One region of the Zobellia sp. OII3 genome, then DNA from elsewhere that is predicted to be linked to it. Evidence: riboswitches for the same ligand, from Rfam matches in the RefSeq annotation. Region 1 holds a riboswitch; each other region holds the start of a gene.
What was found. Region 1 has a riboswitch for S-adenosylmethionine ahead of B4Q04_RS09435 (Na+/H+ antiporter NhaC family protein). Riboswitches for the same ligand answer to the same signal wherever they lie in the genome.
Positions count from the first base shown of each region.

Region 2: another riboswitch for S-adenosylmethionine. It lies ahead of B4Q04_RS15750 (O-acetylhomoserine aminocarboxypropyltransferase/cysteine synthase family protein); the one in region 1 lies ahead of B4Q04_RS09435 (Na+/H+ antiporter NhaC family protein).
Region 3: another riboswitch for S-adenosylmethionine. It lies ahead of B4Q04_RS15835 (homocysteine S-methyltransferase family protein); the one in region 1 lies ahead of B4Q04_RS09435 (Na+/H+ antiporter NhaC family protein).

Region 1 covers NZ_MWRZ01000002.1:516,620-519,901, forward strand. The annotation lists gene B4Q04_RS09425 (outer membrane beta-barrel protein) at 1-70, opposite strand, end outside; gene B4Q04_RS09435 (Na+/H+ antiporter NhaC family protein) at 383-1,684, opposite strand; SAM-I-IV-variant riboswitch at 1,734-1,831, opposite strand; gene B4Q04_RS09445 (WG repeat-containing protein) at 2,342-3,282, shown strand, end outside.
Region 2 covers NZ_MWRZ01000006.1:83,757-87,038, forward strand. The annotation lists gene metK (methionine adenosyltransferase) at 78-1,334, shown strand; SAM riboswitch class I at 1,411-1,525, shown strand; gene B4Q04_RS15750 (O-acetylhomoserine aminocarboxypropyltransferase/cysteine synthase family protein) at 1,649-2,923, shown strand; gene thrA (bifunctional aspartate kinase/homoserine dehydrogenase I) at 2,992-3,282, shown strand, end outside.
Region 3 covers NZ_MWRZ01000006.1:104,691-107,972, forward strand. The annotation lists gene cobA (uroporphyrinogen-III C-methyltransferase) at 1-268, shown strand, start outside; gene B4Q04_RS15830 (NAD(P)/FAD-dependent oxidoreductase) at 271-1,332, shown strand; SAM riboswitch class I at 1,486-1,592, shown strand; gene B4Q04_RS15835 (homocysteine S-methyltransferase family protein) at 1,701-2,702, shown strand; gene metH (methionine synthase) at 2,747-3,282, shown strand, end outside.

The DNA of each region.
Region 1 (3,282 bases):
AAACTTCCATCTGTCCGAAAGATAAGGCGCTAGTTAAAACAGCTGTACATACTGTGATCAAATGTTTCATACGAAATGATTTAAGTTTTTAAAATAGAATTACAAAACCCCGACTTACAGAAGCTATATTTTGGAATCTCTCTTTACCGCTTATGGGAATTTCACTTCCCGACACGGTAAAACATTCCATAGTCATGCAGAGTACAAATCAAACTGTACTACAAAGATTCTTTTTTAAAAGAAATTTCTCGCTATTGAGTACGGGTTTTAACACCTATGCCTCTTTATTGCTAACGATTTCTTGGAAAATGATAATGAAAAGTCAGTTTAATGGAAAATAGGAAGAGAATCTACAATGAAGATACCCCAATATAGCCCAAAACTAGCTCGGTCTTGTAGGTTGAAGCCCGATGAACAGTAGGGTATAGATCAGTAAGAGTAACAAATACCACGTATTAAAGACCAAGTCTAGGTAATCGATCTGTCCTTTTGCAAAGCTTAAAATCATCAAGACTTGCGCACCATAAGGTAGGAAGCCTTGTGAGATACAGGCAAAAATATCTAAAATGGAAGCGGTCTTTTTCTTGTCTAAACCGTATTCATCGTTGATAGATTTGGCTATTGGTCCGGCAATGATAATGGCTACGGTATTATTGGCAATCGCCGTATTGATCGTACCCACCAGGGACGCCATACCCAACTGGGCGCTTTTCTGGTTTTTAATCCGCCTTTTGATATGGACCAATATAAAATCGATTCCCCCGTTTTTTTGGACCAAGGCCGCCAAGCCTCCCGTGAGCAAAGACAATAGAAAAATTTCCGTCATATTCGTAAATCCGGTGTAGGCGATTTTGGTCGATTCCATAAGGGTGAAATCCCCAAAAGCTATCCCTAGAAGTCCCGCTGCAATCGCCCCCAAGAGCAGGGTCACGAACACATTGACGCCCGCAACGGAAAGGAGAATAACCAAAACATAGGGCACTATCTTAACCACCGAATAGCTGTACACTGCCGTTTCGGTTTCTATCGACCCTAGGTCCCATCCCTGAAAGAGTAAGATACCGATAGTGAACAAGGCCGCGGGCACGGCGATTTTAATGTTCTCCTTAAACTTATCGCTCATCTTACAGCCCAAGGATTGTGTGGCGGCAATGGTCGTATCCGAAATCACCGATAAATTGTCACCGAACATACTGCCCCCTAACAAGGCGCCGCACAAAAGGGCCAGATCGGCACTGCTCTCCTCGGCAAAACCGACTACGATAGGGGCCAAGGCCACGATGGAACCGACCGAAGTACCGGTAGAGATCGATAAAAACCCGGCAATGATAAAGATGCCCACATAGATATATTGAAGGGCGATAAAATCCAATCCCAAGTTTACGATCGCCTCTACACTGCCCGTTTGTTTGGTAAGGGCGGCAAAAGCCCCGGCCAGTAAATAGATCAGGCACATGGTCAGTATTTTTTCATCGCCACAGCCTTTTAACAAGGTAGCTATTTTTGATTTTACCGATGGGCCGAACATAAGAAACGCCACGATAATGCCCACAATAACCGCTATAGGGGCCGGTAAGGCATAGAAATCGTTTTGATAGATACCAACGCCCAAAAATGTAAAAACGAAGACCAACAAGGGGATCAAAGCCGAAAATTGGGGGCTAAGCTTATTCGAATGTGCCATTTCTCTTTATTCTTTTCAAAAAGGAAACAGCTGTGGATAAGCAGAAGTATGGGCTAACATTGGTTCCAACTAATTGGCTTATCTCTTTAGCACCTTGCTCGTTAATGCAGGTTGCTATCTCCGTTCTTGAGATTCTTGATAATAAATTTAAGCCCGCAAAAGTAGGACATAAAAGCTGTTGGGCCTCTAAAAAAAAGTTAATTTCCGGATCTTCTTCCTGTTTTTTTATTAAGCCCTTAACAGCGACCACAAATACCGGAACCACTCATAAAAATTAGATAACCAACCACTTACAAACCTATCTTCATATCCTATGGATAGCACTTAGATAGCCCTGGCTCGCTCGACCATACTATAGTCTTATCATTTGCGTTATGCTATTTCTCAATTGAAGCCTTGGGAACCTAACCTTTATCTCTTTACATTATGAGAAAACCAGTGTTTTTAACAACAAGTGTTCCCTTTTTTAAAACACCCCTACGCATAGCTTACCGATATAGGCCGTAATTCCCAGTTTTATCCCTTGACCGAATTTAAGGGTAACGCCACAAAGGGCATGCTCCGTAAATCGCCTTAACCGCCAATACCGTATAAATATCCCGGCCAAAGACCTTGATCTATTATAAAAACAAGAAAATCAATTTTAAATAACAACAAATGAGATTATTCCCCATTATTGCCTCCTTTCTCTTCTTCAACTCAGTTTTCTCTCAGGAGGAATACATTAATATAGATAAAACGTACGATAGAGTACCAGATGAATTGCTTCAAAAAGTCAAGGACAATGGTTTTGAAAGCTCCGGAATCTATTTTATAAATGGCTATTTGAACGTCAATAAAAATGACCAGTCTACCTTCATGGACACCTCTGGGAATATACTGAATCAGCTATACGATTTTAAAACCGATATGTCTTCGGCCAAAATATTCTTTACAGGCCAACCCGTGACCGGTATAAACGATATCGGTAAAAAAGAAGAACAAAGGTATATCAACATTAAGGCCTTTAATGCCATGGGTGAGCCCGTACAAACAGAAATCGGCGCCACGGGCGATTACTACTTTTCTTCGAACATGGCCAGTGTCTACGATCACTACCTAAGTGCCGATACGGACTATTTTACCGTTCATTACGACAAGCCCGATGCCAGTAAAAGTGGCGGATACTCCTTACAAGAAGGTTTGATTAACGGAAAGGGAGCAATTGTGCTCAAAGCGAAATATAAGAGCGTAAGACAAATAGCAAACGATTATTTCCTTCTTAAAACGGAGGATGGGGCTTCTGAAATAATGAATGTGATGGATAGGGTTACCTTGCCCGTAAAAATTGGTCGTATTTTACTTTTTAACGAAGTGCCCAATGTACAACAGGTAAACACCTTTGTCTCTTTTAACGATAAAATCATTGCTACCGATGGCGATACCGACAAATGGGGAGTTTACGATATGGCAAACAAAAAATGGAGTATACCCGCAACGTATGAAGAGCTAAAACCATTCAACACCTTCAGGCAATTGGGAGAACACATGAAACACATCTTGTTTACCGATACTTTCTTTGTTAAAAAAGAAGGGAAATGGGGCGCCGTAGATTCCAA
Region 2 (3,282 bases), on a different contig from region 1:
GTTGATGTAGATTCGATTCACATCATCTTCTTCCGGCATTCCTTTCAGATCCTTTTACGAAAAAATAAAAGTTTGTTATGCCGTATTTATTTACTTCCGAATCCGTTAGTGAAGGACACCCTGATAAAGTTGCCGATCAAATAAGCGATGCCTTGTTAGATCACTTTTTGGCCTTTGACCCAGAGAGCAAGGTTGCTTGTGAAACTTTGGTTACCACAGGTCAGGTCGTATTGGCCGGAGAGGTTAAGAGCGATACATATCTAGACGTGCAGACCATTGCTAGGGATGTGATCAATTCCATCGGTTACACCAAGGGCGAATACCAGTTTAGTGGAGATTCTTGTGGGGTCATTTCATTGATCCATGAGCAATCGCAAGACATTAGTCAGGGGGTAGACCGTGGTCAAAAAGAGCAACAAGGAGCGGGAGACCAAGGTATGATGTTCGGCTATGCGACTAAAGAAACCGAAAATTACATGCCATTGGCCTTGGATATATCGCATAAGATCCTCCAAAACTTGGCGGAGTTGCGTAGGGAAGGTAAGATCATAGATTATCTTAGACCAGATGCCAAGTCGCAGGTAACCATAGAATATTCCGACGACAATGTGCCCCAGCGAATCGATACCATTGTAATATCTACGCAGCACGACGCTTTTGATATCGACGATGCCAAAATGTTGGACAAGATCAAAAAAGACCTTGTGGAGATTTTGATACCTAGGGTTATAGAGCAATTGCCCGAAGCGATTCAGAATTTGTTCGACGATAAGATCAAATACCATATCAACCCTACCGGCAAATTCGTTATCGGTGGGCCACATGGTGATACGGGACTTACGGGAAGGAAAATAATTGTTGATACCTATGGGGGTAAAGGTGCCCACGGTGGAGGGGCTTTTAGTGGAAAAGACCCAAGTAAGGTAGACCGAAGTGCCGCGTATGCCGCACGCCATATCGCCAAGAATTTAGTGGCGGCCGGAGTGGCCGATGAAATTTTGGTGCAGGTGAGTTATGCCATTGGTGTAGTTGAGCCTACTTCCATTTATATCGATACATACGGAACGTCTAATGTTGACCTTAGCGATGGTGAGATTGCCAACAAGACAAAAGACTTGTTCGACATGCGTCCGTTTGCCATTGAAGAACGACTAAAGTTGCGTAACCCCATTTATTTGGAAACGGCAGCTTACGGACATATGGGCAAAACGCCTAAAACGATCAAAAAGGTTTTTGAATCGCCCTACAACGGTCGTATCGAAAAAGAAGTCGAATTGTTTACCTGGGAGAAGTTAGACCGGGTAGATGAGGTAAAAAAGGCGTTTAATTTATAAATTTTTCAAAAATGTTGGTGAATTTAAATTCACCGACCATATATTTGTATTTCCAAAAGTTCAAACACGTATTGATCAGTTATCAAGAAAGGTGGAGGGAATAGACCCTTTGAAACCTTAGCAACCCTTTGTTTCTTATACAGAGAAGGTGCTACATTCTATCCTGAAATAATTATTAGGACAGATAACGAAATAGATTACTCATCCTAATCTTTTACTTTCTTATAACTTTTTTGATATTATACCTAACTACAAGGCCGTAGTCTATGGTTGGGCTTTTAATTATTTTAAATAACAATTAAAAATCTAGAATTATGAGTGATCTTAAACTTGCAACCAATGCACTACATGCTGGGCACGATCCGGCGCAAACCGCTGGAACACGTGCAGTCCCTATCTACCAGACGTCATCCTACGTTTTTAACGATACCGACCATGCTGCCAATCTTTTTTCTTTGGCCGAACTCGGTTTTATCTATACTCGTCTGAACAACCCTACCAATCAAATTTTACAAGAGCGATTGGCGGCCGTTGAAGGCGGTATTGGCGCTGTAGTTTTTGCTTCAGGGGCTTCCGCGATTTCTACCGGATTAATGACGCTTTTAAAGGCAGGAGATCATATTGTAGCTTCTAGTAGTCTGTATGGGGGAACTTTCAATTTGTTGAACGTTACCTTGCCAAGGATGGGAATCACTACTACTTTCGTAGATGCCTCCGATCCTGAAAATTTTGGTAAGGCGGTGCAAGACAATACAAGGGCTTTCTTTGTAGAATCTTTGGGCAACCCTAAACTAGACGTGCTTGACTTAAAAGCAATCTCAAAACAGGCCAAGGCGGCTCAGGTTCCTTTTATAGTAGATAATACAGTAGCTTCACCGGCCCTTTTGAACCCTATTGAGCATGGGGCCAACTTGGTGATTCATTCCTTAACTAAATATATCGGTGGTCAAGGTACTTCTTTAGGTGGTGCTATAATCGATGCGGGAACGTTTGATTGGACCAACGGAAAATTTCCTGAGTTTACCGAGCCTTCTGCGGGCTACCATGGTTTAGTGTATAGCGAAGCCCTAGGTGCGGCGGCCTTTACCTTTAAATTGATTTTGGAAGGATTGCGCGATTTTGGAGGGGCTTTGAGTCCGTTTAACGCATTCCAGATCATACAAGGCTTGGAGACTTTGAACGTGCGTATCAAACAGCACAGTGCCAATGCTTTGGAATTGGCGACCTGGTTGGAAGGAAGGGACGAAGTGGCATGGGTAAATTACCCAGGTCTTAAGAGTAGTAAATACTACGATCTTGCCCAAGAATATTTGCCTAAAGGACAAAGTGGTTTGGTGACTTTCGGAATAAAAGGTGGTTTTGAGGCCGCTAAAAAAGTGACCGATGCTACCAAGATTTTCTCCCTATTGGCCAATATTGGCGATACAAAATCATTGATCATCCACCCTGCCAGTACAACGCACCAGCAGTTGAACGCCGAGCAGCAGGAAGCCGCCGGTGTGGGTCAAGATTTGATTCGTTTGTCAGTGGGTCTAGAGGATATTGAAGATTTGAAAGCCGATTTGGCAAACGCATTCGCAGCGCTTTAACCGATACTATTTTTAGAAATTAATAAGACCTGGCCGGCACAACGCCGGTGAGGTCTAATATATGCCGTATGCTTCACCATTTGAAATTATCGAACTATACTACGATCAGTGGGGTAACTCAAGATATTGAGCTTTCCTATCAGTTGTTCGGGAAAGAATTGCACACTGCGCCCATAGTGCAGGTCAACCATGCCTTGACCGGTAACTCCAATGTTACGGGTGATGATGGCTGGTGGTCCGCCCTTATTGGCGAAGGCAAGTGTATCGATACCAATAAGTACACCATTCTGTCCTTTAATATTCCTGGTAACGGATACGATAAATTCGTTATCGATAATTATAAGGATTTCGTGGCAGGC
Region 3 (3,282 bases), on a different contig from region 1:
GGTGGTTATTTTGATGGGAATGTCGAAACTATCGCAAATAGTGGAACTGTTCAAGGCAGAGGGCAAATCTGAAACCCCGGTGGCCATTGTGCAAAACGGGACGAGAACGGATGAAAAAGTTGCCATAGGCACTATTGCTTCCATAGAAGGGGAAGTAGAAAAACAAGAGTTGGCCAATCCGGCAATAATTATAATAGGTGAAGTAGTAAAACACAGGGCGAGCATTCTATCCATTGCCCAAAATCAAGAATTACAGTTAAGTAAATAGTTATGATAAAAACAGATATTCTCATCATTGGCGCAGGCCCAACAGGTCTTTTTACGGTATTTGAAGCAGGTTTGTTGAAGTTAAAATGCCATTTGATAGATGCTTTGCCACAACCAGGTGGTCAGTGTTCGGAAATATATCCAAAGAAACCGATCTATGATATTCCCGCTTTTCCAGAAATTCTCGCGGGAGATTTGGTGACCAACCTAATGGAGCAAATTAAGCCTTTTGAAGCAGGTTTTACCTTGGGTGAGCGTGCGGAAACATTAGATAGGCAAGAAGACGGCTCTTTTATAGTAACGACCAATAAGGGTACAAAACACCATGCCCCGGTAGTGGTTATTGCAGGTGGACTTGGGTCATTTGAGCCTAGAAAACCGCCTATTGGGAATATTACCGATTTTGAAGATAAGGGGGTGGCCTATATGATTAAAGATCCCGAAGTATACCGCGACAAAAAAGTGGTGATAGCCGGTGGTGGCGATTCTGCTTTGGACTGGGCAATTTTCTTGGCCGACGTGGCTTCGGAAGTATCCTTGGTGCACCGTAGAAACGAGTTCAGGGGCGCCTTGGATTCCGTAGAAAAAGCAGCGGAATTGGCAAAGGCAGGAAAAATAAAACTGTTTACCGAAGCCGAAGTGAAAAAACTGTACGGTGATGATCATTTGGAAGCAGTGGTCGTAAAGCATAACGATCCCGAAAAAGGGGAGACCTATGTTGAGGTTGATAACTTTATTCCCTTGTTCGGTCTTTCCCCAAAATTGGGTCCGATCGGTGATTGGGGTCTTGAAATAGAACGAAATGCCATTAAGGTAAACAACGCTAAAGATTATCAGACCAACATACCTGGTGTTTTTGCGATCGGCGATGTAAATACCTATGAAGGTAAATTGAAATTGATTTTATCGGGCTTCCATGAGGCGGCCGTAATGTGTCAGTTCGCTTATCAATTGATAAACCCAGGTAAAAGATACGTTATGAAATACACCACTGTAGGTGGGGTAGAAGGTTTTGACGGAAGTAAAAAAGAGGCCAAAAAAGAGGTCGTTCAAAGTATTGCTTAATTAGCTATTAGTGTATATATCGATAAAGGCCTTCTGTTGTAGTATTTGAACAGAAGGCTTTTATTAAATGCAAGCCGCCAAAAACCGGAAGGTTTCTTTGGTTTTGAACCATATGTGGCGTTACTTTGCAAATCGTTCATAAAAATAACAAGACTGTTATCAAGAAAGGTGGAGGGAATAGACCCAGTGAAACCTTGGCAACCCTTTTCTTATAAAGAAGGTGCTACATTCTATCCTAGTATTTGTGGGACAGATAACAAAGAGAGGCAAGATTGTCTGTCCTTATTCCTTTGCTTGATAGTTGTTTGTAGATTGGTCTAAGAGGGGCCTTTGTGCATGAACGTGCGACATAAGAAGGAAATAAGGAAATGAAAAAAATTCAGGAGATATTAAAGGAACGCATTTTAGTATTGGACGGTGCCATGGGTACCATGCTCCAACGCTATAAATTTACCGAGGAAGATTTCCGCGGTGAGCGTTTTAAAGACTGGGAACACCCCTTGCAGGGGAACAACGATCTATTGTCGCTGACCCAACCCGAGGCCATAGCCGATGTGCATCGTAAATACTTTGCCGCAGGCGCCGATATTGTCGAAACCAATACTTTTTCGGGTACTACTATCGCCATGGCCGATTACCATATGGAAGATTTGGTGTACGAACTCAATTATGAGTCCGCACGTATTGCCAAGGAGGTGGCCGATGAGTTTACCGCCAAAGAGCCCAATAAACCAAGGTTTGTAGCGGGGAGTATAGGGCCGACGAACAAAACGGCCAGCATGTCTCCCGATGTAAACGATCCGGGCTATAGGGCCGTTTCTTTCGATGAATTGCGAATTGCCTACAAACAACAGGTGGAAGCCTTGTTAGATGGTGGGGCCGACATTCTTTTGGTAGAGACCATTTTTGATACGCTTAATGCCAAAGCCGCCCTTTTTGCCATTGAAGAGGTAAAGGAGGAACGGAATATAGAGGTGCCCATTATGGTGAGCGGTACCATTACCGATGCCTCGGGAAGAACCTTGTCAGGACAAACGGCAGAGGCATTTTTGATTTCCATTTCACACATTCCGATCCTGTCGGTAGGGTTCAACTGTGCCCTTGGGGCCAATCAGTTGGTGCCACACTTGGAGGTTTTGTCTACCAGAACGGAGCATGCCGTTTCGGCCCACCCGAACGCGGGCTTGCCCAATGCCTTTGGGGAATATGATGAAACCCCCGAGCAAATGGCCGAGCAGATAAAGGAATATGTGGAAAAAGGCCTGGTCAATATCGTTGGCGGGTGCTGTGGTACAACGCCTGAGCACATTACGGCCATTGCGGATCTAGTGAGAAAATACGACCCACGGAAGATTGCCGTAGAATCTTGAAGGGAATGCAGATTCGTCAAGTATAAAAAAATGATGGAGATATTATGAGTAACGACTCGAACATACCGATAACCGATACCCGGCCCTCGGCCGCCCGCTACCTAAAACTATCGGGTTTGGAGCCCTTGGTGATCACCCCCGAAAGTAATTTCGTAAACGTGGGCGAACGTACCAATGTGGCCGGGTCTAAACGTTTTTTACGTCTGATCAAGGAGCGTAAGTTCGAAGAGGCGCTAGACGTTGCAAGAGATCAGGTTGAAGGTGGGGCCCAGATCATCGATATTAATATGGATGACGGCCTGATCGATGGAAAAGAGGCCATGGTCAAATTCTTGAACCTGGTTATTGCCGAACCTGATATTGCCAAGGTGCCTATAATGATCGATAGCTCTAAATGGGATATTATCGAGGCAGGCTTGCAGGTCGTTCAGGGGAAGTGTGTGGTGAACTCCATCAGTCTGAAAGAAGGTGAGGAAGAGTTTATCAATCACGCCAAATTAATAAAAAGATATGGCGCGGCCGTTATCGTAATGGCCTTTGACGAGGTTGGTCAGGCCGACAATTATGATAGGCGCGTAGA